Regions from separate parts of the Micromonospora sp. NPDC047467 genome, predicted to be linked through region 2. Evidence: riboswitches for the same ligand, from Rfam matches in the RefSeq annotation. Region 2 holds a riboswitch; each other region holds the start of a gene.
What was found. Region 2 has a riboswitch for cyclic di-AMP ahead of ABZ780_RS06660 (hypothetical protein). Riboswitches for the same ligand answer to the same signal wherever they lie in the genome.
Positions count from the first base shown of each region.

Region 1: it holds a riboswitch for cyclic di-AMP, as region 2 does, so the genes downstream of both, ABZ780_RS04200 (NlpC/P60 family protein) here and ABZ780_RS06660 (hypothetical protein) in region 2, are expected to answer to the same signal.
Region 3: it holds a riboswitch for cyclic di-AMP, as region 2 does, so the genes downstream of both, ABZ780_RS27705 (C39 family peptidase) here and ABZ780_RS06660 (hypothetical protein) in region 2, are expected to answer to the same signal.
Region 4: it holds a riboswitch for cyclic di-AMP, as region 2 does, so the genes downstream of both, ABZ780_RS13605 (hypothetical protein) here and ABZ780_RS06660 (hypothetical protein) in region 2, are expected to answer to the same signal.

Region 1 is NZ_JBEYTO010000002.1:3,231-10,070, reverse strand. Features, by position in the region: gene ABZ780_RS04215 (zinc metalloprotease) at 1-909, shown strand, start outside; gene ABZ780_RS04210 (pyridoxamine 5'-phosphate oxidase family protein) at 977-1,531, opposite strand; gene dcd (dCTP deaminase) at 1,609-2,187, shown strand; gene ABZ780_RS04200 (NlpC/P60 family protein) at 2,251-3,291, opposite strand; cyclic di-AMP (ydaO/yuaA leader) riboswitch at 3,305-3,440, opposite strand; gene ABZ780_RS04195 (N-acetylmuramoyl-L-alanine amidase) at 3,675-5,648, shown strand; gene ABZ780_RS04190 (NlpC/P60 family protein) at 5,719-6,732, opposite strand.
Region 2 is NZ_JBEYTO010000002.1:523,482-531,035, forward strand. Features, by position in the region: gene ABZ780_RS06650 (MarR family winged helix-turn-helix transcriptional regulator) at 1-233, opposite strand, end outside; gene ABZ780_RS06655 (carbonic anhydrase) at 445-1,158, shown strand; gene ABZ780_RS06660 (hypothetical protein) at 1,232-2,251, opposite strand; cyclic di-AMP (ydaO/yuaA leader) riboswitch at 2,256-2,386, opposite strand; gene ABZ780_RS06665 (YibE/F family protein) at 2,553-3,920, opposite strand; gene ABZ780_RS06670 (heavy metal translocating P-type ATPase) at 4,357-6,315, shown strand; gene ABZ780_RS06675 (metal-sensitive transcriptional regulator) at 6,322-6,618, opposite strand; gene ABZ780_RS06680 (copper ion binding protein) at 6,770-6,979, shown strand; gene ABZ780_RS06685 (hypothetical protein) at 6,994-7,554, shown strand, end outside.
Region 3 is NZ_JBEYTO010000012.1:74,563-82,116, forward strand. Features, by position in the region: gene ABZ780_RS27695 (CDP-glycerol glycerophosphotransferase family protein) at 1-514, shown strand, start outside; gene ABZ780_RS27700 (alpha/beta hydrolase) at 523-1,269, opposite strand; gene ABZ780_RS27705 (C39 family peptidase) at 1,394-2,230, opposite strand; cyclic di-AMP (ydaO/yuaA leader) riboswitch at 2,476-2,617, opposite strand; gene ABZ780_RS27710 (hypothetical protein) at 2,904-3,665, opposite strand; gene ABZ780_RS27715 (hypothetical protein) at 3,820-4,227, opposite strand; gene ABZ780_RS27720 (acyltransferase) at 4,321-5,547, opposite strand; partial or broken gene ABZ780_RS27725 (glycosyltransferase) at 5,777-6,790, shown strand; gene pseI (pseudaminic acid synthase) at 7,215-7,554, shown strand, end outside.
Region 4 is NZ_JBEYTO010000004.1:232,705-240,258, forward strand. Features, by position in the region: gene ABZ780_RS13595 (PfkB family carbohydrate kinase) at 1-704, opposite strand, end outside; gene ABZ780_RS13600 (SRPBCC family protein) at 876-1,343, shown strand; gene ABZ780_RS13605 (hypothetical protein) at 1,644-2,663, opposite strand; cyclic di-AMP (ydaO/yuaA leader) riboswitch at 2,717-2,848, opposite strand; gene ABZ780_RS13610 (cation diffusion facilitator family transporter) at 2,989-3,906, opposite strand; gene ABZ780_RS13615 (AAA family ATPase) at 4,012-6,135, opposite strand; gene ABZ780_RS13620 (alpha/beta hydrolase) at 6,243-7,187, opposite strand; gene ABZ780_RS13625 (carbonic anhydrase) at 7,380-7,554, shown strand, end outside.

The DNA.
Region 1 (6,840 bases), 520 kb from region 2:
ACCGCCGCCGTAGGTGTCGTGCCGGCTGCTTCAGCCCTCTCGGCAGCGCCTGGTGGCGCCTGCGTGGAGCCGGCCGACAGCCACGCCAACGCCCGGATGAGGCCCGGCGGTGCGGCCAAGCACGACCCGAACGAACTGACCGCCGACCAGGTCCGCGACCGGGAAGCCGACCTCGCGGCGGCGTTGCGGGAGCGCGCCAACTTCCGCACGGGTGCCGGCGCGACGGCACTGGCCACCGTCACCATCCCGGTGGTGGTGCACGTGATCCAGGAGAACAGCACCCGGGCCGGCGGCAACATCCCGGACTCGCTGGTCACCGCCCAGATCAACGTGCTCAACCAGGCGTACGCCGGCGCGACCGGCGGCGCGGTCACCGCGTTCGCCTTCCGCCTCGACAAGATCAACCGGGTGACGAACCCATCGTGGTACCCGATCGTGCAGGGCTCGTCGGCGGAGCGGTCGATGAAGTCCTCGCTGCGGGTGGGCGGCAAGAACACGCTCAACATCTACCTCGGCGAACTGAGCAACAACCTGCTGGGCTGGGCGACCTTCCCGCAGCGGAACCTGAGCAGCATGGACGGCGTGGTCGCGCTGAACGAGTCGCTGCCGGGCGGCACCGCCACCAACTACAACCAGGGCGACACCGGCACCCACGAGGTGGGTCACTGGCTGAACCTCTACCACACCTTCCAGGGTGGCTGCGGTGGCTCGGGTGACAGCGTCAGCGACACCCCGGCCGAGGCGTCGCCGGCCTACCAGTGCCCGACCGGGCGCAACACCTGCTCGGCGGCCGGGCTGGACCCGATCACCAACTTCATGGACTACACCTACGACTCGTGCATGTATCAGTTCACCCCGGGACAGGCCAGCCGCATGCTGACCGCCTGGAACGCGTACCGCGCGGCCTAACTTCTCCGCGTACCACCGGTGCCGGCTCCGTCACGACGAAGCCGGCACCGGCGTCTTCGGGCGGTGGTCAGGCGGCCGTGCACTGGACGTCACGGCTGAGACGGGTCGGGCGGGTCTGGGGTACGCCGAGCGGCGCCGCAGCCGTCGGGGCGTGCGGGTCGAGCCAGACCCGAACGGCCGGACGGCTCGGCGGGAGACCAGGAATGCCCGTGATCTGGTGCTCGCGGCGGGTCAGCATCGCCACGTCGACGGTGAACTCGAAGAGCCGCCAGTCGACCTGCGGCTCCGCTCGGGCGGTCTGCGCCAGCCGGGCCACCCGCGCCGGATCGGTCACCGGCCAGGCGTGCCCCGCCACGTAAGCCTCGTCGTCGCTCTCCTCCGGTGGGAACGAGTGCAGCGCATAGCGGCCGTCCCGCTCCAGGTCACGGCGCTTCGGCGAGTCGATGATGAAGCAGAACAGACCCTCGTCGGTGATGACCGGGGAGACCGGATGGACCCGGGGACCGCCGTCGGCGCGGACCGTGGCCAGGTAGCCGAAGCCCGGCCCGTACTGCTGCAGGAGAACGCGGATCCCGTCGGCGAGTCGGGGCTCGTCGGCGGCGAAATCGGACCAGGAAGCCATGCCGGCATTCTATCGAACAAATGTACGAAGAGCGACCTCGACACGCTGGTCACCGCGTGCCTCGCTATGGTGGTCCGATGCTGCTCTCCGACCGCGACCTGGTCACCGAGATCAAGGCCGGCGCGCTGGGCCTGGACCCTTTCGAGCCCACCCTGGTCCAACCGTCCAGCATCGACGTACGACTCGACCGGCTGTTCCGGGTCTTCAACAACCACCTCTACACGCACATCGACCCGGCCATGCAACAGGACGACCTGACCTCGGTGGTCGAGGTGCCCGACGGCGAGCCGTTTGTGCTGCACCCGGGCGAGTTCGTGCTCGCCTCGACGCTGGAGGTGATCTCGCTCGGCGACCAGCTCGCCGGCCGCCTGGAGGGCAAGTCCAGCCTGGGCCGGCTCGGCCTGCTCACCCACTCCACCGCCGGCTTCATCGACCCGGGCTTCTCCGGTCACGTGACGCTGGAGCTGTCCAACGTGGCGAACCTGCCGATCACCCTCTGGCCGGGCATGAAGATCGGGCAGCTCTGCATCTTCCGGCTCTCCTCGCCGGCCGACCACCCGTACGGCTCGGTGGTCTACGGCTCGCGTTACCAGGGTCAGCGGGGGCCGACGCCGAGCCGCTCCTGGCAGAACTGGCGGGCCTGGCCGACCCGCTGAGGGTCGGGTCAACGACGAGGGCCCGCCGCGACGGATCGCGACGGGCCCTCGACCAGCAGAGGCTCAGCCTGGGCGGCCGTAGCTGTGGATCGGGCCGTCGTCGACCTTCTTCATCTTGACGGGTTGACCGGCCTGGGACGCGTGCACCACCCAGCCGTTGCCGACGTACATGCCGACGTGGTGGATGTCGCTGTAGTAGAAGACGAGGTCACCGGGGCGCAGGTCGGCGCGGCTGACGTCCTTGGTCACCCGGCTCTGCTGCGCGGCGTTGTGCGGCAGGGACACCCCGGCCTTGGCCCACGCGGCCAGCATCAGCCCGGAGCAGTCGTACGAGTTCGGGCCCTCGGCGCCCCACACGTAGGGTTTGCCGATCTGGGCGCAGGCGAACTTGACCGCCGTGCCCGCGCCGCCGCCGGGGTAGCTGGCCGGGCAGGGCGCCGGACGCAGCGGACCGCCGCCGCCGTTGCCGTACACCTTGAGGCGCAGCTTCTGGAGCTTGTCGATCTCGGCGTTGATCTGCTTCTTCTTCGCCGCCAGCTGCGCCTCGGTCAGGGTCAGCTGGGCCACCATCTCGTCCAGCGGCGCCTTCTGCCGGGCCAGCTCGTCACGCAGGTCGGACACCTGCTGTACGTCCTGCTGCTGGTTGTGGGCGAACCGGTCGAGCATCTCCAGTTGGCCGACCATCTCGCTGGGTGACCGGCTGCCGAGCACGGCGTTGACGGTGGAGACGTTCTCGCCCATGTACGCGCGGACGGCCAGGGCGCTGACCTTGTCCATCGCGGCGTCGACCTGGCGCTCCAGCGGAGCGATCCGGGCGGCCAGGGCGTCGGCCTGCTTGCGTTTGGCGGCCAGGTCGGTGCGGGTGGCGTTGTGCCGTTCGATGATCGGTTCGAGCTTGTTCCAGTCGGCGTCGATCTGGCGTTCGATCTCGGCGACGGACGGGTCCGCGTGGGCCGCCGTGGCGCTGCCGGTCAGGACGACGGCGACGCCGACCAGGGCGGCGAGGGCGGTGGTGAAGCGGGGCCAGCGTGGACGCGGCGCGGTCGGTGTCGGGTCGGCTGACGCCGACCGCCCGGACGACGGCCGCGGGGCATGAAGTGCCACCGGGGTTCCGTACTCCTTCTTCCTGACCGCCTACCGGGTTAGCTGACGGGTTCGGGCGGGAAGTCGGCGCCCTACCGCAGTGACTGCGGATTCACCCCGGGGAACCTGGGTCCCCGGCTCGCTCGCAAGCGACTCGGCGGTGTCGGTCCGTTACTGCCCGGGACGGGCAGACCTGCCACCGGGCCGACAAATGACCAGAGTAGAGACGGCCGTTACCAATCCGCAACCCGTGGGGCCGTGACACTCCGTACCGATCCGGAGGGGTCACGGACCGTGGGCGAAAGTTTCCTTCCGGACGTGTGCATACATGGAAAGGTATTGACGCAGACTCCCGGCCGGCGGGAGGGTGGCCTCACCCTTACCCACGCAATCTAGGGGGTTCGATGCGCCATCCAACCCTGTCGTCCGGCCGGCACGCACTGCTGGTCACCGCCGTGGTCGCCGCGACCGCACTACCGTTGCCCGCCGGTCCGGCCGCCGCCGCAGCCACCGCCGACCGCCAGCAGCAGTACGCCGCCGCAGCCAGCGAGTACGGCGTACCGACCGCCGTGCTGCTCGGCGTCTCCTATCTGGAGTCCCGCTGGGACAGCAACGCCGGCACACCGAGCACCAGCGGCGGCTACGGCCCGATGCACCTGACCGACGCCCGGCACGTGACCGCCCTGCCCGGACGCGGCCACCACGACGCCGGCACCGAGGACCCGCGCGGCGACGACTCGCGTACCACGCTGGCACCCCGCCACACCGCAGACTCCGCGCCGCCCAGCGCGGCCCTGCAGACCGTGGACGCCGCCGCCGCGCTGACCGGGGCGGCCCCCGAGTCGCTACGCACCGACGCCAACGTGAACATCCGCGGCGGGGCAGCGCTGCTGGCGGCGTACCAACGGGAGTTGGGCGCGCCGGTCGGCGCCGGCAGCGACCCGTCCGCCTGGTACGGCGCGGTGGCCCGTTACGCCGGCGCGGACAGCGCCGACGCCGCGGCGGCCTTCGCCGACGAGGTCTTCACCACCATCGGCGCGGGCGAGTCCCGGGTGACCGACGACGGTCAGCGGGTCACGCTGCCAGCCCGCACGGTACGGCCGGAGCGTTCCTGGCTGGACCGGCTGGGTCTGCGCAAGCTCGCCCGCCCGGATGGTCTGGAGTGCCCGCGCACCATCTCGTGTGAATGGATTCCCGCGCCGTACGAGGCGTTCGGCGACGGGGACTACGGCAACCACGACCTCTCCGACCGGCCCGCCCGGCAGAAGATCGAATACATCGTCATCCACGACACCGAGGCGAGTTGGGCGACCACCCTGAACCTCGTCCAGGACCCGACGTACGTGAGCTGGCACTACTCGCTGCGCTCGGTGGACGGGCACATCGCCCAGCACGTCAAGACCAAGGACGTTGCCTGGCACGCCGGCAACTGGTACGTCAACGCCAAGTCGATCGGGCTCGAACACGAGGGCTTCGCCGCGCAGGGCACCTGGTACACGGAGGCGATGTACCGGACGTCCGCGAAGCTCGTCCGACACCTCGCGCTGCGGTTGGGCATCCCGCTGGACCGCCAGCACATCATCGGCCACGACAACGTGCCCGGCACCACCGCGTCGACCGTGCGCGGGATGCACTGGGACCCGGGACCGTACTGGGACTGGACGCACTACTTCGACCTGCTGCACGCGCCGCGCCTGGACACCGGCACCCCGGCGACCGGCCTGGTCCGGATCGACCCGGACTACGCCACCAACCAGCCGGCGTTCATTGGATGCGTCACCCCCGGCGTTCCGTGCCCGCCGCGCGGATCGTCGTCGGTGGTGCTGCGCACCGCACCGGCCGCGGACGCGCCACTGGTCAACGACATCGCGCTGCGCCCCGACGGCACCCCGAACACGATGGAGGTGTCGGACCACGGCGCCCGCGCCTCCGCCGGCCAGACGTACGCGCTGGCCGGGCGGCAGGGTGACTGGACGGCCATCTGGTACCTCGGGCAGCGGGCCTGGTTCCACAACCCGAAGACCGCACCGACCGCCACCTGGACCGTCGGCGTGGTGGTCACCCCGAAGCCCGGCCGCGCCACCATTCCGGTGTACGGGCGGGCGTACCCGGAGCAGGCCGCCTACCCGGCCGGTGTGCCCTACCAGGCGATCTCGCCGTTGCAGTACACCCTCGCCGCCGGGCAGCGGTACGCCGTCGGCGCGGTGCTGCCCGGTGAGTACTACCGGGCCAGCACGGTCGACGGCTCCTCGCCCGGCGACTGGACGGTGATCCGCGGCGAGAACAGGTACGTGCAGATCCAGTTCGGCCACCGCATCATGTACGTCAACCTGGCCGACGTGCAGGTGCTGCCGTCCCCGGTGGGCGCGCCGCGCTGACCGGCGTACCGCTGAAAACCGCGACGGCCCCCGGTCGGTGACCGGGGGCCGTCGTCGTGCCTGGTGGGGATCAGCCGGGTCGGCGGAACCCGGCGACCGGCATGTGGTTGATGCTTGCCACCTGCACCGGTTTACCGGCGCGCGGGGCGTGCACCATCTGGTCGTTACCCAGATAGAGGCCGACATGGTGCAGGTCGCTGAAGAAGAACACCAGGTCACCGGGGCGGGCGTCGGCCCGCGAGATGGCCTTGCCCTCGTTCCACTGGTTGCCGGTGTGGTGGGTGAGGCTGATCCCGGCCGACTTGTAGGCGTACTGGGTCAGGCCCGAGCAGTCGAACGAGTTCGGGCCGGTGGCACCCCAGACGTACGGCTTGCCGACCTGCTGACAGGCCGTCTTGATCGCCTTCTGGGCCGCCACGTTGACCACACCGTTGATGGTGGGGCAGCCCGTGGTCTTGACCGTGGTCTTGGGCAGCGACGCCTCGAGCTTCTTGATCTCGACGTCGATCTGCTTCTTCTTGGCCGCCAGGTCGTTCTGCTGCTTCGTCTGGGTGCCGATCAGCGCGTCGAGCTTCTCTTTCTCGGCGTCGTACTTGGCCCGGACGGCCAGCACGCCCTCGACCTCCTTGCGCTCACGCGCGGCGAGTCGGTCGAGGAGGGTGAGTTGCTCGGTGAGGGTGTCCGGCTTGGCGCTGACCAGCAGCGCGCCGATCTCCTGCGAGGGGCCCGACATGTAGTAGCGGGACGCGAGGTCACCGACCCGGTTGAGCGCCAACTCACTCTGCAGGGCCAGCGGCTCGATCTTCTTCTGCAGGTCGGCCGACTTCTTGCGGTTGACCTTCAGGTCCGCCCGCACCTTGTTGTACTGCTCGATGGTGGGCTCCAACTGCTCCCACTTCTTGTCGATCTGCGCCTCGATCTCGTCGACCGTGGGCTCAGCCTGCGCCGGAACGGCGAGCATGCCGGCGCCGACGGCCGCGGCGGCGACCAGGACGAGCAGGCGGTGGGCGACCCGGCGTAGACCGCCCGGTCGAACGGACAGCCCCGGGGCGTGACGATGAGGGGGCACGGTTGCCACCGGCATCGACTCCTTTACAACCGACCGCCGGGCGCCTCGCGTGAGGGAAGGGCCGAGGCAGACGACCCACAGCGGTCGGTGCCCAACACTAGGGAAGCGCCGGACCGGAATCAA
Region 2 (7,554 bases):
AGGGTGTACTCGTTGCGGCGTCCGACCCGGGTGCGGTGCAGGTAACCGCCCGCCTCCAGGTCGGCGACGATGGCCTGCGCGGCTCGTTCGGTGACGCCGACCTCGGCCGCCACGTCCCGCAGCCGAGCGGTGGGATCACGGGCGATGGCCAGCAGGACATGGCCGTGGTTCGTGAGGAATGTCCAGTTCCGGCCGCTGCCGGTGCTGTCGCCGGCCGTTGCCGTGTTCGTCATGGTGGATCGCCTCTCCGGTTGTCCGCCCCGTCTCCCGCGCGTCATCTGCGCCCGAGCCGAGGGCCAACGTATGAAATCTAAATCACGCATATCTTGACGCATCTTGCGGTGCGTGTGAACGTGGAGCCAGCGCCCGCCGCCGGTCCGGCCGACGTGCGGGTTGAGCAGGTCAAATGTGTGGAGACGAGGTGCGGGGATGAGCCGTTCCGCTATGCCCGGTGGGCAGCCGGGCCCGCAGCGGGCCACCGAGCGGGCATCGGCGCTCAGCGAGCCGGCCCGAGCGTACGCCGAGCTGGCCGACGGCAACCGACGCTTCGTCAGCGGGGCTCCGCGCCACCCCAACCAGGACGCCGAGCATCGGGCCGCGGTGGCCGACGGCCAGCACCCGTTCGCGGTGATCGTCGGCTGTTCCGACTCCCGGTTGGCCGCCGAGATCATCTTTGACCGGGGCCTGGGTGACCTCTTCGTGGTCCGCACCGCCGGGCACATCGTGGGCCCGGAGGTGCTGGGCAGCGTCGAGTACGCGGTGACCGTGCTCGGCACCCCTCTGGTGGTGGTGCTCGGCCACGACTCCTGCGGTGCCGTGCAGGCGGCCCGTGAGACGGCCGCCACCGGCACCTCACCCGGAGGGCATCTGCGCACGGTGGTCGACGCGGTGCTGCCCAGCCTGCGGCGAGCCACGGCCGAGGGAGTGGACGACATCGACGGCATCGTCGACATCCACATCGCACAGACCGTCGAGATGCTGCTCGGGCAGTCGCCGGTGCTGGCCGACGCGGTGGCGCAGGGGCGGTGCGCGGTGGTGGGGGTGTCGTACCGCCTCGCCGCAGGTGGAGTGCGTCCGGTGACCCCCGTACCGGCCGGTGCCGCGACGCTCGACGTGCCCGCCGCCCCGGACGGCCCGGCGGCGCCCGCCGCCGCCTGACGTAGCCCGAGACCCGCGACGAGGGCCGCCCCGCGCGATGTGGGGCGGCCCTCGTCGACTGCTGTAGGCGTGGTCAGAGCAGCGACATGTGGACGTGGTCGGTGTGGTTCGACGGCCCGCTGTACGAACTCCACCCGGTCGCCGGGAACCAGATCTGTCGGTTCCAGATCACGTAGTAGATGCCGAGTCGGTCGGCGTTACGGATGAGGAACGCGGCGACGTTGTTGCCGTACTTGCGGGTGTCCTCGTTGTGCCACGGGGCGAAGCCGCTCTTCTGCAGCGACCAGTCGCAGGCGCGGCCCTTCGGGTGCTCCCACGGCCCGCCGGGGCGGTAACAGCCGACGAAGCGGTTGAAGCCGGCCAGCTTGACCTCCTTGTACGCGTGCAGCGTGCGGGGCGTGACGCAGCCGGAGGTGGTCGGGTCGTCCTCGCTGCACGACTGCGGCTTCCAGTCACCGTCGGCGGTGCGACCCGGGCCGATCTTCGCGACCCGCGAGGTGGCATCCACCAGGCCGCCGGTGAAGCCCTTCCCGCCGACGAGGGAGAGCGCCTTGTCCGCCTCGCTCTTGCGCTTCGCCATCAGTGCGGTCTGCTTCTGCTGCTCGCGGACCTCCGTGTCGAGGGCCAGCTTGGCCTGCTCGGCGCGGGCCTTGACCGTGTTGACCTCGGCGAGCTTCTTCTCGTTGACCATGTTCATCTCGTCGAGCGTCGCGGCGCGCTGGACGAAGGAGTCGGGAGCGTCGCTCTCCAGCAGCATCGCGATCGCGCCGATCCGGCCGGTCCGGTACGACTGGGCGGCGATCTGCCCGACCTGCGGGGCCAGCGCCTCCAGGTCGGCTTTGGCCCGGTCGACCTCTATCGCGAGCTCCAACTGCCGCTTCTTGGATTTGTCCAACTTGGACTTGGCGGCGGAGTAGTCGCGGTTGGCCTGCTCGATGACGTCGTTGAGCAGCTTTGGCTCGCTGTCCTCCTCGTGCCCGGACGGTGTGGGGGTCGCCGGGGCGGCGTGGGCTGGGAGGGGCCCGGCAAGCACGGTCAGTGCGGCGATCACGGCCACCACGGGTGTCAACCAGCGGCGTAGGGGTGCCGTCACAATGTTCCCTTCCGTCGACCGCCGACCGGGTTAGCTGACGGGTTCGGGGCGGAAGTGGCCCCTACCGCTGCTGCGGATTCACCCCACGTGCCTGGGTCCCCGGCTCGCCGGTTGGCGATTGGGCGGTGGCACCGCAGGCGCCGCTTCGCGCCTACATCGGTAACCGGCAGCGAGGTTACCCGAGAGTCGACCGGGTGAGCTACGCCTGGATGCCCACCAAAAGCGTCATTTCGCCATGGCGTTGAGTGACCAGTGACGTGGCCTCCAGGACGACTGCCCGATCCGGTCACGCTGAGGAGTGTCACCATGCCGTATCTGTGCTCCTGTTCGACTGCGGCCACGGATCGGTGGCGGTGGGTGGGGGTGGGGTCCGCGTCTGGTCCGGCCCGTCGGGTCGACCCGTTCGCGGTGAGCCGAGTGCCGCCAGTGCCTCTGCCCGGTCCGGTCGGGGGCGCGGGGCGGGAGCATCGGCGGACGGGGTGGCATCCGACCGCCCGGCCGCGGTCACCACCGCGGCCAGCCCGGTGGTCAGCGGCACGGCGGCGATCAGGCCGAGTGTGGCTACCGCGCTGCGAACGATCTCCTGCGCGAGGAACTCACTGGTGAGGATCTGCGCGATCGGCCGCGAGTCGGCGGTGAGCAGGAGCAACAGGGGGAGTGACGCGCCCGCGTACGCCAGGACGATGGTGTTGACCGTGGAGGCGATGTGGGCGCGGCCGACCCGGGTGGCCGCCCGGTAGAGCTGCAACCGGGTCAGCCCCGGGTTGGCGTTCGCCAACTCGGTGACGGTGGCCGCCTGGGTGACCGTCACGTCGTCGAGCACGCCGAGCGACCCGATGATGATCCCGGCGAGCAGCAGACCGTGCAGGTCCACGTCGCCCTGGAACATCGACAGCGTCGTCGCCTCCTCACTGCCGAAGCCGGTGAGGTGGGTGGCGGCCGTGGCGATGGTGGCGAGGACGCCGGTGAGGATGAGGCTGCCCAGGGTGCCGAGCACCGCGACCGAGGTCTGCGCGGTGACCCCGTGCGTCAGGTAGAGCACCACGAACATGATCAGCGCGGCGCCGACCACCGCCACCAGCAGCGGTGACCCCCCGGCGGCGATGCCCGGCAGCACGAAGGTGAGCAGGATCGCGAAGCTGGCCGCCAGCCCCGCGAGCGCGGCGAGGCCCCGCCATCGGCCGAACGCGACGATCGCGGCGGCGAAGACCACCGCCAGCCACAGCAGCGGCGTTCCCCGCTGGTGCTCGGCGATGTTCCAACTGCTGGCGGCGGGATCGGTCGGATCGGTCAACTCGACCATGATGACCTCGTCGCCCACCGCCACCCGGGGCGCTCCGGGCCCGGCGGGGACCGGGGTCTGGACCTGCTGCCCAGCGCTCGGCCCGTCCTCCACCCGTACGTCCACCGTGCCGCACGGCCCGTCCCCGGCGGCCGATGTGCCCTCGGGGTTCGCCGCCGGCGGGCAGGGCTCGGTCACCACCCGGGTCACCGTGCCGTGGTATCGCGGCACGTCCGCTTCGCCACCGGCGCGCGGTGACCCGTCGCGCGGCCAGAGCACCACCGCGGCGAGGACGGTGGCCACGAAGAGCGGCACCACCGTCGCGACGAGGATCCGTCGCACCCCCGGCGGGGCGGGCGGAGCGGAACGGCTGTGGTCGGAACCCAATGCGAGAACTCCCAACGATCCGGTGCGGGGTACGTGTCAGCGGACCGGTCGGTTCACCGTTGACAGGGAAACGGCTGCGAGAGGCGCGATGGACCGCCGACTGACGATCGTTCGATCACGGACGGTAATCGCCCGGCACGGTTGACCGGCAGTGGCGCCACGACGTGGTGGCGCCGCAGCCTGGGTGTGCGGCGTCGTATGGAGAGTCATCCTGGGAAATGCTAACCAGGCCACAGCGGGCTTGCAGTTCGTGACGGGGTGTCGGATAGGCGAACCACTCGCGTGGCGGCCACCGGCGGGGCATGTTGGAGGAATGCCCGCTCCGTCAGCGCCCGACCCCGACCGCCAGCGGCACGCCACCCCCGCCGCGCCCACGCAGCACGCGGAGCACGACAAGCACGCGGGGCATGACAAGCACGTCGGGCACGATCCGGCGATGTTCCGTCGCCGCTTCTGGGTCTGCCTGGTGCTCACCATCCCGGTGGTCCTGACCAGCCATCTCGTCTCGGATCAGCTGGGCCTGAGCGACGTACCGGGCCGATCCTGGGTGGGCCCGGTGCTCGGTTCGGTGGTGTTCTGGTGGGGCGGCTGGCCGTTCCTGGTCGGCGCGGTCCGGGAGGTACGGGACCGGGCACCGGGCATGATGCTGCTGATCGCGATGGCGATCACCGTGGCCTACACCGCATCGCTGGCCACCAGCGTGGGCGCCTTCGACCTGGACTTCTGGTGGGAGTTGGCCGCGCTGGTCACCATCATGCTGCTGGGGCACTGGCAGGAGATGAAGGCCATCGGGCAGGCGCGGGGCGCGCTCGCGGCGCTGGCCGCGCTGCTGCCGGACGAGGCCGAGCGGGTGGCTGCGGACGGGCGGGTCGAGGCGGTGCCGGTGACCGACCTGCGGATCGACGACGTGGTGCTGGTCCGCCCGGGGGGTCGGGTGCCGGCGGACGGCCGGATCGTCGAGGGTGACGCCGAACTGGACGAATCGATGATCACCGGTGAGTCCCGGCCGGTAGCGCGGTCGACGGGCGATCGGGTGGTGGCCGGTACGGTGGCCACCGACTCGGCTGTCCGGGTCCGTGTCGAGGCGCTCGGTGAGCAGACCGCCCTCGCCGGCATCCAGCGGATGGTCGCGCAGGCGCAGGCCTCCGGTGGCCGGGCGCAACTGTTGGCCGACCGGTTCGCCGCCGCGCTGTTCTACGTGGCCACCGGCACCGCTGTGCTGACCGTGCTGGTCTGGACCGCGCTCGGTCAGCCCGACGAGGCGGTGGTCCGCGCGGTCACGGTTCTGGTGATCGCGTGCCCGCACGCGCTCGGTCTGGCCATCCCTCTGGTCGTCGCGCTCTCGACCGCGCTGGCCGCGCGGTCCGGAATCCTGATCAAGGACCGGTTGGCGTTGGAGCGGATGCGGACCGTCGGCGCGGTGCTCTTCGACAAGACCGGCACCCTCACCCGAGGCGAGCACGTGGTCACCGACGTGGTGGTGGCGGCGGGCACCGAGCGGGGCGAGGTGCTGCGGATCGCGGCGGGCGTCGAGTCGGACAGCGAGCATCCGCTGGCCCGGGCGATCGTGACGGCGGCCGGGCGTGCCGGCCCGGCCTCGGCTGCCAAGTTCCGATCGCTGCCGGGCCGCGGTGTGCAGGCCACCGTCGACGGTACGGAGTACGCGGTGGGCGGGCCGGCGCTGCTGCGGGAGCTGGGCCTGTCGCTCCCGGCGGAGTTGGAGGAGGCGACCGGGCGGTGGTCGGCGCGGGGCGCGGCGGTGCTGCATCTGGTGCGGCTGCCGGGGACCGTGCTCGGCGCGTTCGCGTTGACCGACGAGGTGCGTCCGGAGGCTCAGCGGGCCATCGGCGAGCTGCGTGCCGAGGGCGTACGGACGATCGCCATGATCACGGGTGACGCCCGTCCGGTGGCCGAGGCGGTCGCGGCCCAACTCGGCTTCCGGCCCGGAGTCGACGAGGTCTTCGCCGAGGTGCTGCCAGCGGAGAAGGACAGCCGGGTGGCCGAGCTCCAGGGGCGAGGGCTGACCGTGGCGATGGTCGGCGACGGAGTGAACGACGCGCCCGCGTTGGCCCGAGCGGACGTGGGCATCGCGATCGGGGCGGGCACCGATGTCGCGATCGAGTCCGCCGGGGTGGTGTTGGCGTCGTCGGACCCGCGCGGGGTGGGTGCCGTGGTCCGGCTGTCCCGGGCGTCGTACCGGAAGATGCGGCAGAACCTGGCCTGGGCGGCGGGCTACAACGTGGTGGCGCTGCCGCTGGCGGCGGGAGTGCTGGCCTGGGCGGGTGTGGCGTTGAGCCCGGCGGTGGCCGCGCTGTTGATGTCCGCGTCCACCATCGTCGTGGCGCTCAACGCGCAGTTGCTGCGCCGGGTCCGTCTCGACCCGGCACCGGACTGAGGGTCGTCAGCCGCGCTTCATGAGCCGGCCGACCGCCGCCATCATCTCGGTGGCCATCTCGTCGGCCCGGCCCTCGGCCGCCCCCTCGTGCATGCAGTGCCGGGCGTGCCCGTCGAGCAGGCCCAGGGCCACCTTGTCGAGTGCGGCCTGGATCGCGGAGATCTGGGTGAGCACGTCGATGCAGTAGCGGTCCTCGTCGACCATCTTCTCGATGCCCCGGACCTGCCCCTCGACGCGCCGAAGTCGCGTGAGTAGCTGGTCCTTGCTGGCGGTGTATCCGCGGATCGGGGTCGGTGCGGTCATGGCGACCAGGATAGCGTACCCCTGGGGGGTATGGTACTGTCGCTCTCGCCGGGATACCCCCACCGGGTACCGGTACATGACAAGGGCACGGATCCGTCTCCGACTTACCCCCGGGGGGTATAGGCTCGGAGATGACAGAGGGAGACATTCGATGGTCAGCACGACGTACCAGGTGAAGGGCATGACCTGCGGGCACTGCGTCAGCGCGGTCAGCGCCGAGGTGGGCGCCATCGCGGGCGTGCACGACGTTCAGGTCGACCTCGGCACCGGCCAGGTCACCGTCAGCAGCGAGCAGCCGGTGGCCGTGGAGTCGGTCCGGGCCGCCGTCGACGAGGCCGGCTACGACCTCGTCGAGGCGTGATCGGGCGGCCCGGGATGAACACGGTGACCAGGCTGGGCGGTTTCGCCCTCGGTCTCGCGGCGGTCTTCGGCGCGGCGTACGGGATCGGCCGGGTCGCCGACCCGGCCGCTCCGAGCGCCGAGAGCCGGCACGACGGCGGCGCCGCCCACACCTCGGGCCCCACCGCGCACGACGAGGCGGCCGGTCTGCTCCCCGGTGGCCTGCTCGTCTCCGACCGTGGCTACACCCTCGAACCGGTCGCCGCGCCGGCCGGCGAGTTCGCGTTCCGGATCGCCGGGCCGGACGGCCGCCCGGTGACCCGGTACGACGTGGCGCACGACAAGCGGATGCACCTGATCGTGGCCCGGCGCGACCTGTCCGGCTTCCGCCACGTCCACCCCGACCTCGCACCGGACGGCACCTGGCGGGTCGACAACCCGCTGGCCGGCCCCGGGCAGTGGCGGGCGTTCGCCGACTTCACCCCGACCGGCGGTGAGCCGCTGACCCTCGGGGTGGACGTGACAGTCCCCGGCGCGCTGACCGAACGGCCCCTGCCCGCCCCGGCCACCAGCACCACCGTCGACGGCTACACGGTC
Region 3 (7,554 bases), on a different contig from region 2:
GGTGATCCTGCGGGCCCACCCCTACACCGCGCAGAACCCGACCTCGGCCCGTCAGCTGGGCCGGCTCACCGAACTGCTGGTCGCCGACCGGGGCCGCACCGGGCGGCAGCACGTGGTCGGCGCGGCAGCCCGGGAGCTGAGCCTGACCGAGTGCGTCAACCGCTCCGACGCCCTGATCTCCGACGTGTCAGGGGTGATCTCGGATTACCTCTACTCCGGCAAGCCGTACGCGGTCACCGACATGGGCGACGAGGGCGACCGGTTCACCGAGAACTTCCCGCTGGCCGGGTCGGGCTACGTGCTGCGGCGGGACATGTCGAACGCGGTCGAGGTGCTGACCTCGCTGCTCGACACCGACCCGCTCGCCGAGGCGCGCTGGGCCACCCGCCGACGCTACCTGGGCGACTTCCCCGCCGACGCGTACGCCGAGGCGTTCCTGACCGCCGCCCGCCGGGAGCTGGCGCCGACGCACCAGGCGACCGAACGGCCGGCGCAGCTCACTCCCCTGACCTGACCCACCGCTCAGCGGTACGCGTCCAGCAGCGCCAGCACGGCCGCCGGGTCCTCCACGTGCGCGTTGTGCCCGAGCCCGGGCAGCGTGGCGACCGGCACGCCGTACTCCTTGAGCTGCGCGTCGGTGACCATCGGGTCGTGCTCGCCGCGCGCCAGCACCACCGGCACGTCGGTCGCCGCCAGCAGCGCGGCGAGATCGGGCTCGCCGACGGCGAACGCGCTCGTGTCCATCGCGAGGCGCCACCGACCGTCGACCTGGCGCAGGCCGGCGTCCACCATCGGATCGTCCGGCGGGACCAGGCCGGCCAGGCCGGCGACCCGCAGATAGCGGCGGGCCGCCTCGGCGCGGCTGGCGAACCAGCTGACCGGGCGGGCGGCGAGGTCGACGGCGCGGGTCAGCTCGTCCGGTGACCAGACGGCCTTGATGCCCAACCCGACCACGGCGTCCACCGGCGTCCCGGCCGCGCGGGCGGCCAGCGCCAGGCCGACCACCCCACCCAGCGAGTGCCCGAGCACCACGATGCGGTCGCCGGGCGCCAGAGCCTGGGCGACCCGCTGGGCGAAACCGCTGAAGGAGTACGACGGCAGCGGGGCCGACCAGCCATGGCCGGCGAGGTCGGGTGCCAGCCACCGCCCGGGCCAGTGCTGCTCCAACAGTGGAGCCCAGGGCAGCCAGACGTCACCTGTCGCCCCCATGCCGTGCAGCAGAAGCAGGACCGGCCTACGGTCGGCGTGACCACCCGATTCATCCACCACGGCCGCAGTCTCCCACGGTTCGCAGCCCGCGACGAGAGCCGTCGCCCCGGCATCGACGAAGACGCCGCGGGCGCCGGCCCCTCGTGGGGGTCGGCGCCCGCGGCGTCTTCGGACTCCACCTGGGTCAGGCGGAGTAGCCCCGGGTGGCGATCCAGTTGGCCAGGTCGATCGTGGTCATCCAGTACTCGGCGTTTGCCGCGTCGGCCGAGTCGGCGATCCGGACGGTACGGCCGTCGTCCTTGTAGCCCACCACCGCGACGTAGTGCCCGCCGCCGTAGGAGTGCCAGCCGCCGTTGGTGTCGACGGCGTCCCCGGCCACGTTGGCCACCACGCCGCGACCGTCGGTGATCGCGGTGACGACATCAGCCTGGAGGCGGTCCATCTGGGCCGGGCTGGGCGAGCCGGCGAACATCCGGGTCTGGTACGGAGAGCCCTTGACCTCGGCGTTGAGCACCCGGGTGGTGTCCAGGGCCGAGTTGGTGCCCATCTCGGTGGTGCCCAGCTCGGCGCCCAGCTGATTCTGGGTGCGGTTGATGCCGGCGGCGCTGAGGGCGTTGCGGGTCGCCGCCGGGCCGCAGTTGTAGTACGTGTTCTGCACCTGGTAGTCGTAGTCGAGCACCTTGGTGGCGGGTGGCTTCGGTGCCGCCTTCTTGACGGTCACGTCCGGGTCGCTGCTGGCCTTGGCGGCGGGCGACGCGGCGCTGGCGGACGGGGCGGCAGTGCTCGGGGCGGCGCTGGCCGAGGGGGACGCGACGCGGGCCTCGCTGCGGGAGGCGGCGGTGTCGCTGCGCATCTCGGCGACCGTTGTCGCGGTGTGCTGGCTGGCCGGGGCGTCATCGCCGCCGGCAACCAGGGTGCCGGTGGTGGTCGCGATGGCGAGGGCCGCGACGGAGGCGGCGGCGATCTGGTACGGACGTTCGGTGGCGAGACGACGCAGCTGACGCTGCAGGGTGTGCTTCACGGTTCCTCCACGGTTCGGGGGGAGAGCGGCACACCGGGGCAGCCCGATATTCGGGCAGGCGCCAGCGCGCGGACCGTGGTCCGCGGATGGTGAACCGCTCAGGGGAACGCCCGGCACGGCCGGGCGGGAAAGGCGGTGACCCGGGGGGGGTCAGCTCACCGTCACGAGACGGACAAGCGCGGGTACCGCTACGCCGTGAAGGCGGAGGAATGGCCGAGGGGTGCAGGGGTGCTGCATGAGGATGGAACTCCTTCCGACACCGCCTACCGGGTTAGCTGACGGATTCGGGCGGGAAGATCGCCCTACCGCGGGCCGTGGCTCGCGGATTCACCCCGGACTTACTGGTGGGTCCCCGGTTCGTTGATCACGATTGAGCGGGTCAGCGCGGCGTCGCCACTTGCGATCGATTACCGCACCGGACGGGACGACACTACTGGCCGGCCTGAACCCTGCCAAGCCTGGTTCAGCTGCGTAAACCTCAGGCGGCGCGACAATTTCTGGGCGTATTGCCACTGACGTGACTCGATGGGACGAGCGGTTACGGCGGCACCTCAGGTCGACAAGCGGACAGGTCGTCGACAATGCCGACACATCCGCGCGAACAATCCGGCCGAACGCGTCAGCCGCCCGGTTTCCGGAAGGTGTGACCGGGCTCACCGAATATTCGGGGCGTTCAGCCCACCCGGGCCGGACGCCAGCGCGCCGCAGCAGCCGGAAGGGCCGCCACCCGCACGGTTCGGCGGGGCATCGCCCGGGTCGGCCGCAGCCGAGCCGCCGCCGCGTACGCCTCGTCGGCCAGGGCACGCGCCGAGGACGCGGCCAACTCGGCGTCGCGCCACGCCAACCGTTCCCGCGCGGCGGCGACCTCGTAGTCGGCCCGCCTCGCGTTGCGGATCGCCCGGTGGAGCAGCGCCTCCTGCTCCACCGGGTGCCGGCGCGGATCCCAACCGTGCCGGTGGCCGAACACGTCGCTGAGCTGCCGCATGGCCAGGTCTCCCCGCCAGTGCGCCGCCATCGCCGCCTGGTGCAGGTAGCGCTCCCGGGCCGCGTACTCGGTGGGCGTGCGGGGCGTACGCGGGGTGGGCAGCGCCCCGGCGCCCGCGAACCGACGGGCGGCGGCGTCCGCCTCGTCGTACCTGATCCAGGCCTGCTCCACCTGCTCCTGAGCGGTCAGCCAGTCGGCGCGCCGACGGCGGGCGGTCTGCGCCGCGCCGGCCGCGGCGACGGCCACCTCCTCGGCGTACCGGCGCAGGTCTGCGGCCTCGGCGGCGGCCAACTCCCGGGCGGTGGGCGCCGGGTCGACCGCCGGGGTGTCCCGCTCGGGACGGGCGACCAGGACGGCGAGCACGGTCAGCGCCAGCAGGAGCAGGGCCGACCAGATGGCGGCGGCCTGCGGCACCTCGGTCAGGAACTGGTAGAAGACGACGGTCTCCATGGTCGGCACCTCGGCAAGAGAGCGTTGCGATGGGAAGCCGCACGACCGTCCGGGCCAGGGCGGGCCACGGGTTGGCGGGGTGCGGAGCGGTGTGTCGACAGGTGCGGTGGCGGGACGGGCGTCCCGCAGGGCTCGGGACGGGCGTCCCGAGGGCTCAGCGCCCGGGTGGGGCGCGAGGACCCGCGCTGGCCGGGTCGTCGGCGCGGGGCAACCGGTCGGCGGCCGGGCCCACCGGCAGCAGCCCGACCGCGGCGGCGGGCAGGGCACCCTCGCCGCCGGGCGGTGCCGGCTGGGGGTCGGTCGCGCGCACCGAGCCGGCCTCGTCGGCCGTGATCTCGGCGGCGGAGGCCGGGTGCCCGACGCCGACCACCGAGGCGGGCCGGTACGACGACACGGCCGACCCGACGGCGACCGTCGACGCCCCGGCGGCCGCCGTCGACGGCGCACCCGGTGAGGTGCCCGCGCCCAGCGCGAGGGCGGCGACGACGGCGAGGCCGGTCAGCACCCGTGTCGCCCAACGCGCCACCCACCACAGGGGACAGGTGAGGGCGACCGGAAGCACGGTCCCACGCTACCGCCGGCCCCGATCGGGCGCATCGGCACCGGGCGTGTCGACCCACGCCGCGCCGACCGCGTCCGACCAGGATGGACCCCGTCAGCGCGAGTCGGCGTACGTCGATCGCTCGTCGGGCTTGTCGGTGCCTCCGCTGCCACGGGCCTCGCCGCCAACGGCCTCACTGCCAGCGGCCTCGGCGTCGCCGGTCCGTTGCCGGGGGACGGCCGCCGGTCGGGCCGCGCGGCGCGGCGCGAGCCGGCGCATCAGCGGCGTCTCGACGAAGCGGTGCAGCAACCCGGCAAGAACCAGGCTCACCACCAGGAACCCGAGCACCACCGCCGGGCCACGCCAGCCACGGAAGCCGGTCCCCCAGTCCCCGCTCCAGCGCAGCACGCTCGTCATCACCAGCACATGCACCAGGTAGAAGGCGAAGGAGACCTCGCCGAGCCAGACCAGCGGGCGGGACCGCCACGGCGAACGCCGGGACCGCACATCCGCGTCCGCGGCGGCGGTGATCACCAGCAGGTACGCGACCGCGAGCAGGGTGGTCCACAGTTCGGCGCGGATCCACTGCGAGGCGGCCACCCAGGTCGCCACGAAGATGACGGTGGCCGTCGTCAGGCCGGGACCACGCCACAGCCCCCGGCGCATCAACTCGGCCGCCACCGCACCCAGCCAGAACTCCAGCGACCGCACCGGCGGGAAGATCTGGGTGAACCACCACCGACTGACCTCCGGCACCAACTGCTGCGCCGGCCAGAGCGCGAGGATCACCAGCGGCAGCGCGACGACCAGCACCCAGAGCGTCGACGGACGGGCCCGGCGCAGCAGTGGCAGCGCCAGCGGCAGGCAGAGGTAGAAGAAGAACTCGCAGGAGAGCGACCAGCTCACCGTGTTGATGCTGTAGAACCAGCCCGGCCGGGGGTCCCAGGCCTGCAACAGCAGCAGGTTCTCCAGGGCCGCCGCCGGCAGCACCGGATCGGCGAACCACCAGGCGACCAGCAGCGCCGCCGCCCACAGCACCAGGTGGTTCGGATAGATCTTGGCGACCCGCCGCCGCCAGAAGGTTCGCCGCGAGTCGCCCGGGCGGGCCGACCAGACCAGCACGAAGCCACTGAGGATGAAGAAGAACTGCACCCCCGACAGGCCGAGGGCGAACACCCCGTCGACCACTGCCTTGTAGTCCGGCTCGGCGATGATCCGCATGGTGCCTGCATGGAAGCCGAACACCAGCAGCGCGGCGATCCACCGCAGCCCGGTCAGCGAGGGAAGCCGCGCCACGGCGGGTGCGGGCGCAACCGCCGAGGCGTCAGCGGTGCTCGTCATGCCGGGGTCCCGACGCTCCGCAGGGTCACCAGCACGTATGTCTCCTCCCCGGGGCGCGTCAAACGACGCGACGGCCCGGAAGGGCCGCACCGGGGCACCTTACCGGGTCACTCCCGGGTGAACCGGGCGGCCGTTGTTAACCTTCCGCTTCGCCGGAGTTCAGGAATTTCACCTTCCACAGCCACGTCAGGTTCCGGGACTGGCCACTCTCGTCGTCAAAGGTGGCGACGTGGTCAATGAGCCGACGCACGCACCGCTGCTGAGCATCGTCGTGCCGGTCTACGGTGTCGAGGCGTACCTGTACCAGTGCCTCGAATCGATCCGGGCCGACATCCCGGCGGGCGAGTCGGACGCGGTCGAGCTGATCGCCGTCGACGACGCCTCGCCGGACGGCTGCGGCGCGATGCTGCGCTCGTACGCCGCCGGGCGCGACGGCGTCCGGGTCGTGCACCTGACCAGCAACGTGGGCCTGGGCCTGGCCCGCAACGCCGGCCTCGACGAGGCCACCGGCCGGTACGTCTGGTTCGTCGACAGCGACGACTGGCTTCCCCCCGGCACGGTCGGGGCGGTGCTGGACCGGCTGCGCGAGCACCAGCCCGACGTCCTGATGCTCGACCACCTGCGGGTGCACGAGGACGGTCGACGGGAGGTCGACGCGAGCAGCCACCTGCTGCGCGGGGTGTCGGGCGTCGCCCGGCTCGCCGACCAGCCGCACCTGCTGCGGGTGCAGCACACCGCGTGGAACAAGGTGGTCCGCCGGGCGTTCCTCGACGAGTTGGAGCTGCGCTTCTTTCCCGGCTGGTACGAGGACATCCCGTTCAGCCATCCGCTGCTGATCGGCGCGGAGAAGATCTCGGTGCTGGACCGGGTCTGCTACCTGTACCGGCAGGGTCGGCAGGGCGCGATCACCTCCACCCGCAGCGGCCGGCACTTCGACGCGTTCGCCCAGTACGAGCGACTGATGGACTGGGTCAGCCGGCGGCACCCGGACGAGGGCCTGAGGGCCGAGTTGTTCCAGCTGATGATCAGCCACTACCTCGTTGTGGTCGGCAACGACGACCGGCTGCACCCACACCTGCGGCGGGCCTTCTTCCACCGGGTCGCCGAGCACTACCGCCGCTACCTGCCCACCGGCGGCTACCCGATGCCCTCCGGGGTGACCGGGCTCAAGCACCGGCTTGTCGGGCGCGGCGACTGGTTGGCGTACTCGGCGCTGCGCCAGGCGCACCGAGTCGCGGGCCGGCTGCGCCGGTCGGGCGCAACCGGCGGCACCGACCACAGCGGCGGCGGCTCGGCCTCGGCCTCCGCCGACGAGGACCCGGGCCGACCGGCCGACAGCGCAGGCGAGCCTGATCCCGGGCACAGGTCCGACGCCGCGCACAGGTCCATTGCCGAGCACAGGTCCGAGGCCGCGCACAGGTCCATTGCCGAGCACAGGTCTGACGCCGCGCACAGGTCCGTCGCTGAGCACGCTGCCGGCGTTGAATCGGCGGGCCACGCTGATGCGCTGGCCGGGTGCCGCCTGCCGTGATCGTCCGCACAGCACCCCACGCCATGCCGGGAGCCGTGTCGGCTCCCGGTGCCCTGGTTTTCCAGGTCGTCCGCCCGCCGGGCGGACGACAACAGCACCACCGCACCCTGGTGCGGGTACCTGAGCAGAGGTCGGGATGACGGCGACAATCAAGATCGGACCGCACGCGGTCGGTTCCGGGGAGCGACCCTTCGTGGTCGCCGAGATGTCCGGCAACCACAACGGCGACCTGGGCCGGGCGCTGGCCATCGTCGACGCGGTGGCCGAGAGCGGGGCGCACGCCCTCAAACTCCAGACGTACCGCCCGGACACGATCACGATCGACGTCGACACGCCGGCATTCCGCATCTCCAGCGGTCACGAGCTGTGGGGCGGCGAGAACCTGTACCGCCTCTACGAGCGGGCGCACACCCCGTACGAGTGGCATGCCCCGATCTTCGAGCGCGCCCGCGAACGTGGTCTGACGGTCTTCTCGT
Region 4 (7,554 bases), on a different contig from region 2:
TCCACCTCGAAGAGCTCCCCGTCGATCAGCGCCAACGCCGGCTGGTCGGCCCGGCTCACCACCACCGTCTCGGCGCCGGCGGCGTGCAGTTCGTACATCGCCCGGGTCAGCTCCGCGCTGTCGTCGCTGCTGGCGCGGCCGTCGCGGATCAGCTCCTCATGGCTCACCTTGAGGAAGAACACTCCGCCCTCCAGTGCCGCGCCAAGATGATCACCGGAGAGGTCGACCACCACCCGGCTGCCGTTGGCGCCGAGATCGGCGGCGAAGCGCCGGTACACGTCGGCCGGGACCAGCCACGGCGCGTTGGGCCCACTGAGGACGCTCACCTCGGCGCGGAGGCCCTCGCCGAGCGCCAGGTTGTACAACTCGTCGAGCTCGTGCCGGCTCAGCGGCTGCCCCGGCACGTCGGCGACTTCCTGCCGGGAGCCGTCCCGACGGTCGTGCACGTACCCGCCGCTACCGGAGTCACGGACCACCACCTTGAGGTCCACGCCCTCGCTGACCAGCAGTGGCTCCAGCACCTGGCCGATCTCGCCGCCGAGTGCGGCGCAGAGCACCACGTCGACCCCGAGCGACAGCACCATGCGGGCCTGCCAGACACCCTGCCCGCCGGGGTGCAGGTGCAGTTCGGGATGGTCGTTCGGCTGGTCCACCGTCACCGTCAGCTGCGGAGTGGGCGCGAAGACCATCACGTGCCCGCTCACCGAGCATCGCCGTTCATGTCTCCGCCCTCCGTCACGACCGGTGATATCCCCACAGCCGACGGTAGTGATAACGCGCCGCGAATGCCGGGGCAACGGCCGGCGTCCGTCCGGGCGTTGCCAGCCTGACCGGGGTACGGGACGATCGTGCGACCATCGACGGCAGGAGACGGTGTGTTCAGCAGCGATACGTTCAGCTACACCGTCCAGGCCCGCTGCTCACTCGCCGACGCGGCGGCGTTGCTGAGCGACCTGACCCGCCAGGGCGAGCTGCATCCGCTGATCATCCGGGTTCGCCGGGTCCCGCCCCGGCCCGGCGCCCGGGCCAGCTACACGATCAACGACCGGCTGGCCGCCGGCCCGCTGCGCTTCAAAACCACCTACCAGGCGGACGTGCTGGTCTGCGAGGACGACGAGATCGTCACGGTGGCCCGCCAGTGGCCGGCCACCACGGTGCGCAACCACACCCGGCTACGCACCGAGCCGGACGGCCTGGTCCGGATCGACGTCGAGATCACCCTGCGGGCGCCAGCGCCCCTTTTCCGGTACGCGTTTCGCCAGGCCAGAGCCGCCCACCTGGCCCTGGCGACCCGACTCGGCGCGGCCCTCGACCGCACCGACAACCCCCCAACCCCCGCCTGACCACACCCGCGCCCACGCCGCCCCGCCCACGCGCGCCGTGCCGCCGCGCCCTCGCGCCCTCGCGCGCCGCCGCGCCGCGCCGCGAGCCGCGTCCTGTGCGCGGCGACCTCGCCATGATCGTGCTCGATCCAGGATGTAGTGGCCTCCGGCTGCTTGCGAGGCCACTACATCCTGGTTGCAGCGCGATCATGGCTGGCGTTGCCGGGCAATCGGGGTGCGGCCGGTGCCAGGCCAGCCCGCTCAGCGGCCTGAGGGCCGACGGCCGGCGCCCCACATCGGAGAGGCGCCGGCCGGGTCGGGTCAGTACACGGACAGGTGCACGTGGTTGGTGTGATCGCTGGACGGGTCGCCGCCCGCTCCGCTGTAGGACTTCCACCCGCTGCTGGGTAGCCAGATCTGCCTGTACCAGATCACGTACAGCACGGCGAGTCGGTCGGCGTTGCGGATGAAGTACGCGGCCAGGTTGTTGCCGTACGTCTTGTCGCCGCCGGTGGCGTCTCCGCCGAAGCCGTTCTTCTGCGCGGCGAAGTCGCAGGCCCGGCCCTTGGGGTGCTCGCCGGAGCCGCCGGAGCGGTGGCAGGAGACGTACCGGGTGAAGCCGGCGGCCTTGGCCTGGTTGAGGGCGTGCAGGGTGCGGGGGGTAATGCAGCCGTTGGCCGGGGTCGGGTCGTTGACGCTGCACGACTCGGACGGCCAGGAGCCGTCGGAGTTGCGCGGCGCGGCCTTGGCGTTGGCGCTGGAGGTGCCCCGGTTGGAGTTGGTGTCGGCGGTGGTGGTCTGCGGCTTGGTGGTGGCCACGGTCAGGGCTCGCTCGGCCTGTTCCTTGCGCTTGGCCATCACCTCGACCTGCTTGCGCTGCTCGCGGATCTCGCCGTCGAGGGCGACGCGGGTGCGGTTGGCCTCGTCCTTGGTGGCGAGGAGGTCGCGCAGTGCCCGGTCCTCGTTGGCGGCGACCACGTCCAGCGCGGCGGCCCGGTCCATGAAGCCTTCGGGGGTGTTGGTGCTGAGCAGCGCCGAGACGGTGCTGAGCCGGCCGGTGCGGTACGCGACGCCGGCGATCTGACCGACCTTGCCGTTGCGCTCGTTCATCTCGGCTTCGGTGGTCTTCAGTTTGGTGGCGAGTTGCTGCTGCCGTTGTACGGAGGTGTCCAGGGCGCGCTTCGCGTCGAGGTAGCCCTTGCTGGCCGCTTCGAGCTGGGCCCGCAGGGCCGGGGTGCCACCCTCTTCGTCGTCGCTGGGTGCTGCGGCGGCCCGCTGGGCGGCCGGGGGAGCGGCCGAGGCTGCGCCGGCCGGGATCGCGACGCCGAGGGTGAACATCATGACGATCAGCGCCGCCAGTCGGGCGGCGGGGGGTCGTGCTGGTGCCACTATGCGTGTCCTTCCGTTAGCCGCCGACCGGGTTAGCTGACGGGTTCGGGACGGAAGATCCCTACCGCTGACGCGGATGCACCCCAGGAACGTGGTTCCCCGGTTCGCCCTCTCGGGCGATTAGGCGGCGGCCCCCACCGGCGCCGGGAGGGCGCCGCCTGGTGGTGGCCGAGACCGAGCCTACCGGTGCCGCTGGGGCAGGTGCAGCCAATGTGACGGACGGTGCCTACGTCGTCACCGTGAATGTCGACTAATGCGATGAAATCTCGGCAAATTGTCACCAGGTGACGGCACCGCAGGCACCGGGTGCGGCCCCGGGCTCGATCTGGAGCGTGGCGTGCTCGATCCGGAAGTCTTCCTGGAGGGCGGCACGCGCGGCGGTGAGCACGGCGCCGACCTCCGCGCCGGGGGCCATGGTCAGGTGTGCGGAGGCCACCTCCATGCCCGAGGTGAGCGTCCAGACGTGCAGGTCGTGCACCTCGACGACGCCGGGCACGGCGGCCAGCCGGTCGTGCACGGCGGTGACCTGGAGGTGTTCCGGGGCGGCCTGCACCAGGATGCGGACCGCGGCGCGGCCGAGCCGCCAGGTGCGCGGCAGGATGAACACGCCGATGGCGACCGCCACCAGTGGGTCGGCCCACCACCAGTCGGTGACCGTGATGAGCAGTGCCGCCCCGATCACGCCGACCGAGCCGAGCAGGTCGCCGAGCACCTCCAGGTAGGCGCCCTGGAGGTTGATGCTCTCCCGGGCCCCGGTGCGGAGCAGGGCGAACGCGACCACGTTCGCGAGCAGGCCGAGTACGGCCACCGCGAGCATCGGGCCGGCCACCACCTCGTGCGGGTCGCCGAACCGGCGGATCGCCTCGATCACCACGTAGATCGCCACGCCGGAGAGCAGGACGGCGTTGGCCAGGGCGGCGAGCACCTCGAGGCGGTAGAGCCCGAAGGTGCGCTGCGGGTCGCCGGTGGCCCGTTGGGTGGCGGTGATCGCGGCGAGCGCCATCCCGATGCCGAGCACGTCGGTGAACATGTGCCCGGCGTCGGAGAGCAGGGCCAGCGAGCCGGTGTGCAGGGCGGCCACCGCCTCGACCACCATCAGGGTGGCGAGCAGCCCGAATGCCGCCCAGAGTCGGCCCCGGTGCTGGTGCGCGGCATTGGCGACCGAGGCGTGGTGGTGGTCATGACCTGCACCCACGACACCCACCCTCCGTTGCCGTCCGGGACCGGGTCAAATGTATGCTCACATCGCTATGTATGCAACTGTCCGGCAGTGCCGACTCCGGGCCGCGCCGATTCGGATTCAGCCGATCGGGTCGATGGTGGTGAGCCGCTGGGTGGCACGGGACAGCGCGACGTAGAGCGTGCGTACGCCCGCCCCCGGATCCGCCCGGATCTCGCTCGGTGCGACAAGCACCACGCCGTCGTACTCCATGCCCTTGGCCTCCAGGCTGGTCACCACCTGTAGCCGCGACGCGCCGAGCGCGCCGAGCCAACCGGCGACCTCGTCCCGGCGGGGGACCGGCGTGATCACCCCCACCGTGCCGTCCACCTCGGCCAGCAGGCCGGCGGCCGCCTCCACGACCGCGGTCTCCAACCCGGCTGCCGGCACCACCAGCTCCACCGGGTCGACCCCGGTGGAGCGGACGGCCCTCGGCAGCGGCAGGTCCGGATAGAGCCGGCGGATCTCGGCCGCCGCCACCGCGAAGATCTCCGCCGAGTTGCGGTAGTTGGTGGTCAGCGTGAAGTCGTGCCGCTTGCGGCGGCCCAACGCCTGGTCCCGGGCTCGGGCCAGCTCCTCCGGGTCGCCGGTCCACGCGGTCTGCGCCGGGTCGCCCACCACGGTCCACGAGGCCAGCCGGCCGCGCCGGCCGATCATCCGCCACTGCATCGGCGAGACGTCCTGCGCCTCGTCCACCACCACGTGCGCGTAGTCCCGGTAGTCCGCCGGGCGCTCCCGCGCCGCCGCGCGGGCCGCCCGCTGGCGGTCGCCGAGGGTGGTCAGCTCCCGGACCCCACCGGCGAGCTGGAACGGGTCGCGCCGGGCCCGCGCCGGCTGCGCCGGCTTGCCGAGCAGCGCGTCCAACTCGTCCAGCAGCGCGATGTCGGCGATGGTGAGGCCGTCGGTGTCCAGGCTCCGGTACGCCGCCTCGAGCAGCCGGATCTCCGCGCCGGAGAGGATGCCGCCGGCGTACCGACGCAGCCGGTCCGGACGGGCCAGCCAACCGAGTACGTGCCGGGGGTGCAGCCGGGGCCACCACGCCTTGAGGAACTCGCGGAACTCCGGCCGCTCGGCGATCTCGCCCTCGAAGGACCGCTGCTCCGGCAGCCGGCCGGTGCCGGTGTTCAGACGACGGGCCTGCGCCCAGAGCGCGGCGAAGATCCCGTCGAAGCCGGCCCGGCGGGCCTCGTTGCGTCGGGCGCCCCGGTGCAGCGCGCGGTCCCGGATCGCGTCCAACTCGGCGCGGTCCAGCCGCAGCAACCCGCCCCGGTAGAGCAGCCGCAGCTCACTTGGCCCGCCCGGCACCGCGTCCCGGGCGGCCTGCTCCAGCACCCGACGCATCCGCAGCGAGCCCTTCACCGCCGCCACCTCCGGCGGATCGGTGCGGGTGGCCGTCATCCCCGGGAAGAGCGTGCCCAGCGAGTGCAGGGTCGCCGTGTCCTCGCCGAGCGAGGGCAGCACCGAGGCGATGTACTCGACGAAGACGGTGGACGGGCCGACCACCATGATGCCGCCACCGGCGTACCGGCTGCGGTCGGAGTACAGCAGGAAGGCCGCCCGGTGCAGGGCGACGGCGGTCTTGCCGGTGCCCGGTCCGCCGGCGACGATCGTCACCCCGGAACCGGGCGACCGGATCGCCTCGTCCTGCTCCCGCTGGATCGTCGCCACGATGTCCCGCATGCCCCGGCCGGTGGCCTGGGACAGGGTAGCCAGCAGCGCGCCGTCGCCGACCACCGTCATCCCCTCCGGCGTGGCGGTGGGATCGAGCAGGTCGTCCTCGATGCGGGTGACCCGCTCCCGCCGGGACTGGATGGTCCGGCGCCGCACCACGCCCAGCGGCTGCGCCGGGGTGGCCTGGTAGAACGCGGCGGCGGCCGGCGCACGCCAGTCGACGACCAGCGTGGTGGCGTCCTCGTCGCGGATGCCGAGCCGCCCGACGTGCAGCACCTGACGGTCCCGCAGGTCCAGCCGGCCGAAGACCAGTCCCTCGTGTTCGGCGTCGAGGGTGTGCCGACGCTGCGCGGCGTGGAAGACCATCGCGTCCCGTTCGACGAGCGCGCCGAACGTGCCCACCCGGGCCATCCGGTAGCCGTCGCGCTCGGCGCGGACCGCGGACTGGCGCAGCTCGGCCAGGCGGGCGTACACCCGGTCGAGGTGCCGTTGTTCGACGGCGATCTCCTGCTCCAGGGCGGTCTGGTCGGTCAACGCACGCTCCTTCGATGTCGCCGGCGAGCGGCGCGAACCGCGCGGGCCAACCGCAGAAGGGTACGGCCCTCGCTCCGGTCCGGCGCGCCCGAGGTGCGGGAACGTGGTCAGGCACCCGTCCTGACGGCGCTCGCGTCGCTGGCCCGCGGCGGCGGTTCGGCGAGCACCCGACGCAGGACGCCGGTCAGCGCGGCGTTCACCTCGTCCGGACGCTCCATCATCAGCATGTGCCCGGCGCCGGAGCAGATGGTCAGCTCGGTGGCCGGCAGCGCCGCGGCGATCGACTCGGCGCACGGCGGCGGGGTGAGCCGGTCCCGGTCGCCGACCAGGGCGGCGGCGGGCAGGTGCGCGAGCGTGGCGAGGGTGTCCAGCCGGCGCTGGGCGCCGATCGAGGCGCGGAACCCACCGATCGAGCGCAGCGAGGCGTGGGCCACCGCCGAGGTCACCAGCCGGATGTCGGCCGGGTCGCAGCGGTCGCCGAAGAGCATCCAGCGGATGCTCGGTTGCAGCGCGCGTAGCAGCGGCCGGGGCGGTCGCCACGAGCCGCACCGGGCCAGTACGCCGGCCCCGGTCGTCTCGGCGAGCCGGATCAGCCGGGTGATCCGCGGCGAGAGTCCGTAGGCGGTGTGCGTGTGCCCCTCGGCGGTGGTCGAGACGAAGACCAGGCCGGCCGTGCGGGCGGCGAAGTGGGCGGGATGGCGGTGCGCGTACTCCATGATCGTCATGCCGCCCAGCGAGTGGCCGACCAGGACCACCCGACCGGCCGGCGCCACCGCGTCGATGACCGCCGCGAGGTCGTCCCCGAGCTGAGCCAGGGTGGCTGTGGGCAACGCCATGCAGCTGGACCGTCCGTGGCCCCGGGCGTCGAAGGTGACCACCCGCACCGCGCCGTCCGGCATCCCGGTGAGCGCGTCGAGTTGCCGGTGCCAGGCGCGCCCGTCCAGCGTCCAGCCGTGCAGCAGGATGGCGGTGACCGGGGCGTCCGCCGGCCCCGTGGTCTCGACGTGCAGCCGCACGCCGTCGGGCAGACCGACCTCGAACCGCTCCGGCATCGCCACCTCCCAGGGCCGCCAGGAACCACCAGCACCGGGATACCCGGCGGTAACACCGGCTACCCGCCATGACACCACGCCAATCGCGCCGAGGCGAACATTCCCGACCCGGCCCCCGCCCATCGTCGGCGGGCCAAGCTGGACGGCATGGGGTCGGCGCAGGCAACGCCCGGACCGCCGGTGGGCGGACCGGTGGCTCAGGGAAGACAGGCCGGCGGTACGCCCCGGGCCGCGCTGGCCGAGCTGCTCGCCGGCAACCGGCGCTTCGTCAGCGGCCAGCCGGTGCACGGGCACGACGTGACGGCCGCGGCGGCCGCCTCCGGTGACCAGCAGCCGTACGCGGTGGTGCTCGGCTGCATCGACTCGC